One region of the Cyanobium gracile PCC 6307 genome, then DNA from elsewhere that is predicted to be linked to it. Evidence: predicted binding sites of a transcription regulator. Region 1 holds the regulator's gene; the other holds the start of a gene.

Evidence for each region. The regulator NtcA, encoded in region 1, controls nitrogen genes in cyanobacteria. The targets are predictions, from matches to a motif close to GTANCNNNNGNTAC.
Region 2: a site for NtcA is predicted at 1,067-1,080, ahead of fmdA (formamidase). Genes of this name have one in related genera too.

The regions. Positions count from the first base shown of each region.
Region 1 is NC_019675.1:1,986,824-1,989,021, reverse strand. Features, by position in the region: gene CYAGR_RS09680 (DUF3084 domain-containing protein) at 1-703, opposite strand, end outside; gene ntcA (global nitrogen regulator NtcA) at 779-1,519, opposite strand; gene rph (ribonuclease PH) at 1,587-2,198, opposite strand, start outside.
Region 2 is NC_019675.1:2,454,929-2,457,126, forward strand. Features, by position in the region: gene CYAGR_RS11920 (aminotransferase class IV) at 1-435, shown strand, start outside; gene CYAGR_RS11925 (hypothetical protein) at 456-971, shown strand; gene fmdA (formamidase) at 1,137-2,198, shown strand, end outside.

The DNA of each region.
Region 1 (2,198 bases):
CCTGGCGGGCCTGGTCGGGGCGCTGCAGCTGCACCTTGGCGGTGGCCAGGGGCTGGCCGCTGGCGATCACCACATCGCCGCGGCGCAGGGCGATGACGTTGGTCTCCAGGTCCTTGAGTTCCTTCTCGCCGGCGGCGATGCGACGGCGCACATTGGCCAGTTCGGCCTCGGTGCGGCGGATCTCCGCGTCCCGGCCCTGCACCTCCCGGCTGAGACGGGCCCGCTCGGCCTCCAGCCGGGCGCGCTCCGCCTGCAGGGGCTGCAGCTCGCGGCGCAGGGTGTCGACGCGGCGCTCGGCGGCCAGCAGCTGGACGCGGGCGCGGCGCTGGCTGGCCAGGGCCTGGTCACGGCGGCGTTCGGCGGTGATCAGATCGAGGCGGCTGCGCTCCAGTTCGCCCCGGGTGCGGGTCAGCTCCCCTTCATTGCGCTTCAGGGCGGCGCGGCTGTCCCGCAGGCGGTCCTGGATCTGGTCGAGTTGGAACAGCCCCACCCGCAGGCGCTCGCTCACCAGCAGCATCAGCCCCAGCGACACGGCACTGATCAGGCTGCCGGTGAGCACCGTGATCACCACGGCGGTCTTGCGGGGCCGCAGGTTGAACAGGCTGAGGCGCGCCTTGCCCACCCGGCTGCCGAGCCGGTCGCCCAGGGTGGAAAGCACTCCGCCGAGCACCAGGAGCGCGAGGATCAGCAGCCAACCCGACACCTTCCGAGCCCCGGTTCCGCGATGCACCAAGTATCCCTGCCGGTGGCCTCACGGCACCCGGTCGGGGCCGCCCGATCAGCTGAACCGCTTGGCCAGGGCGATGGGATCGAAGACGGTGATCTTCTTGCGGTCGATCTGGACCAGGCCGTCGTTGCGCAGGTCGCCCAGCAGGCGGGTGATGGTGACGCGGGTGGAGCCGATCGCCTCGGCGATGGCCTGGTGGGAGAGGCGCAGGTCGATGGTGATGCCCTCGGTGCCGGGGACGCCGAAGTCGCGGCAGAGCACGAGCAGGAAGCTCACCAGCCGGGAGGACATGTCCCGGTGGGTGAGGGTCTCGATCATGGTCTCGGTCTGGAGGATGCGGGAGGAGAGGCCCTGGAGCAGGAGGAGGCCGACACTGGCGTCCTGCTCGATGGCGCGGCGCACCGAGGTGGCCGGGGCCGTGACCATCTCGACCCGGGTGAAGGCGATGGCGTGATAGAAGCGGTCGGAGCGCTGGCCGGTGAGCAGGGAGAGCACCCCGAAGAGGCTGTTCTCGCGCAGCAGGGCCACGGTGATCTCCTCGCCCGACTCGTAGACACGCGAGAGACGCACGGCGCCGCGCCGCAGCAGGTAGACACGTTCGGCCGGATCGCCGGGGAAGAAGATCGTCTTGCCGCGCTCGATGGTCTCGACGCTGCTGCCGGCCAGGCCGCGGATCACCTCCAGCAGGGTGGAGGCCGTGGCGCCGGGGGCGCCCATGGGGGTCACGGAGCCGGGGGATCCGCTGGATGGACTGCTGGGGTAGCGGCTGAAGCCACGCGTAGCGCCGACCATCAAGGCGTGGCGAATGGTGATGAACTTATGGATCGGTCTGGCCGACCCATGTAGCCAATGACACTCTTTAGCCGGTCATGGTGCCTGGCGCCACAGCCAGGGCCTGGCGCTGGGCCTCCTGCAGGGCACGCAGCCCCGGTTCGGCCAGATCCAGCAGGGCGTCGAGGCGGGAGCGGGGGAAGGGGGCGCCCTCGGCGGTGCCCTGGATCTCCAGCAGCCGGCCCTGCTCGTCCATCACCACGTTGAGGTCGACCTCGGCGCGGGAATCCTCGGAGTAGTCCAGATCCAGCAGGGCCCGGCCGTCCACCAGGCCCACGGACACGGCTGACACCTGCTGGCGCAGGGGCGAGGCGGCCAGCACGCCCTGCTGCTGCAGGCGCTCCAGGGCGGCGGCCAGGGCGATCCAGGCGCCGGTGATCGAGGCGGTGCGGGTGCCGGCGTCGGCCTGGAGCACGTCACAGTCGACCAGGAGGGTGCGCTCGCCGAGGGCCTCCAGATCGAGGGCGGCCCGCAGGCTGCGGCCGATGAGGCGCTGGATCTCCTGGGTGCGGCCGGAGAGCTTCATCAGCTCGCGGCCCTGGCGGCTGGGGGTGGAGGCCGGCAGCAGGCGGTATTCGGCGCTGAGCCAGCCGCTGCCGGAGCCCTTGCGCCAGCGGGGCACCTCGGGATCGAGGCAGAC
Region 2 (2,198 bases), 470 kb from region 1:
GTGACGGTGATCGTCAGCGCGTTGGAGCGTCGCAATGCAGCCAGCCTGGTCAGCCGCTGCAAGACCTTCGCCTACGCCGGCGCCATCCAGGCCCTGCGGGAGGCCCGGGCCGCCGGGGCCGATGACGCCCTGCTGCTCGGCAGTGGCGGTGACCTCTGCTGCGGCACCAGCGCCAACCTGCTGGTGTGGCGCAGGGGCGCGTGGGTCACCCCGCCCCTGGAGAGCGGCTGCCTGCCGGGGGTGATGCGGGGCCGGGGCCTTGCCCTGGGGCTGGTGCGGGAGGCGCGGCTGTCTGTGGCGGACCTGCTGGCCAGCGAGGCGGCCCTGCTGATCAACAGCCTGGGCGGCCGCCCGATCCGGCGCTGCGGGGCCACCGATCTGCCCGTGCCCGCCGGGGTTGATGGCCTCTGGGGCCGGCTGCTGGCGTCGTCATAGGTTGGCGCCAGAGTCGATCGATGCCATTGTCCGACGCTGTGGGGGGGCTGGTGCCCCGGAAGCACCTGGCCGGACTGCTGGCCGGCTTTCTCGCTGGTACGGGCCTCGCTTTTGCCGGTTGCCGCGCCACCCCGAAGGAGGTGGCCATTCAGGACGCCAAGCCGGGCGACCTGCTGGTGGAGGTGGACGGGAGCCGGGTGGAGCTGGTACGGGCGTTCACGCCGGGCATTGCCAATGGGCTGCACAAGGGTGTCGTGAAGGTGACCTCTGGAGCGGGTGATGGCAAGGGACAGCTGTACGAAACCACCGCGATCTGCAGTGTCAAGGGAGAGCCGGGCTGGCAATCGTATGACAATATCTATGGAGATCCGATCAGCGATCTCAACGCCAAAGTGACATTTCCAGTCAAGAATCGCTGGCAGTTTCTGTTCCATTTCGATGGCCGCACGGATCAGGTCGGCAAGCTGGATCCCAGTGTCTGGGTTGTGCGATTGAAGGATAATCTGTGCCGCAAAGGGGATTTCGACGACACCTGATCCCCCTGTGGGCGAGGGCAAGCAGAACGCTGCCACAGACGTGAGAATGATTCTTGATTCTGTTCTTTAGGGCGAACACAAGGCCCCAATTTCCTGTAGCAATCGACACTTTCAGGCCGCAGGTCATCCTTTTGGATGGATGGGAAATTGCGCCTCGGCTCCTCGATGCCCAAAACACTCTTCTCCGTTGATCTCACCAAGCCGATGGATCAACAGGACATGCCCGGGCACAACCGCTGGCATCCGGAAATCCCTGCCGTGGCCTCGGTGAATCCTGGCGACGTGTTCCGGATCGAATGCAAAGACTGGACCGACGGCCAGATCAAGAACAATGACGACCCGAAGGACATCGAGGATGTGAATCTCGAGGTCGTTCACGTTCTCAGCGGCCCGATCTGGGTCAACGGCGCCCAGCCCGGCGACATCCTGGTGGTCGACATTCTCGATGTCGGTGCCCTGCAGGGGGATGAGTGGGGCTTCACGGGCATCTTCGCCAAGGAGAACGGTGGCGGTTTTCTCACCGATCACTACCCCAAGGCCGCCAAGGCCATCTGGGATCTCGAAGGCATCTACACCTCCTCCCGTCACATTCCCGGCGTCCGTTTCGCTGGCATCACTCACCCGGGCCTGATCGGCTGCGCCCCCTCCCACGAGCTGCTCAACGAGTGGAACCGTCGTGAGACGGAGCTGGTGAAGACCGCCCCCGACCGCCGCACCTACGGCGCCGGCCTCTCCGGCAGTGAGCCGGTGCTGGCGGCCCTGCCCAACCCCAACAGCGCCATCCTCGGCACCCTCCCCGGCAGCGAGTTCGAGCGGGTGGCCAACGAGGCGGCCCGCACGGTGCCGCCCCGGGAGCACGGCGGCAACTGCGACATCAAGAACCTCACCAAGGGCACCCGGATCTATTTCCCGGTCTATGTCGAAGGGGCCAAGCTTTCGATGGGCGACATCCACTTCTCCCAGGGGGATGGGGAAATCTCCTTCTGCGGCGCCATCGAGATGTCTGGCTATCTCGACCTCCACGTCGAGATCATCAAGGGCGGCATGGCGAAGTACGGGATGGTCAACCCCATGTTCAAGACCAGCCCGGTGGAGCCCCACTACACCGATTACCTGGTGTTCGAAGGCATCTCCGTGGATGAGTTTGAGGGTAAGCAGTACTACATGGACGTCCACATCGCCTACCGGCGTGCCTGCCTCAACGCCATCGAGTACCTCAAGAAGTTC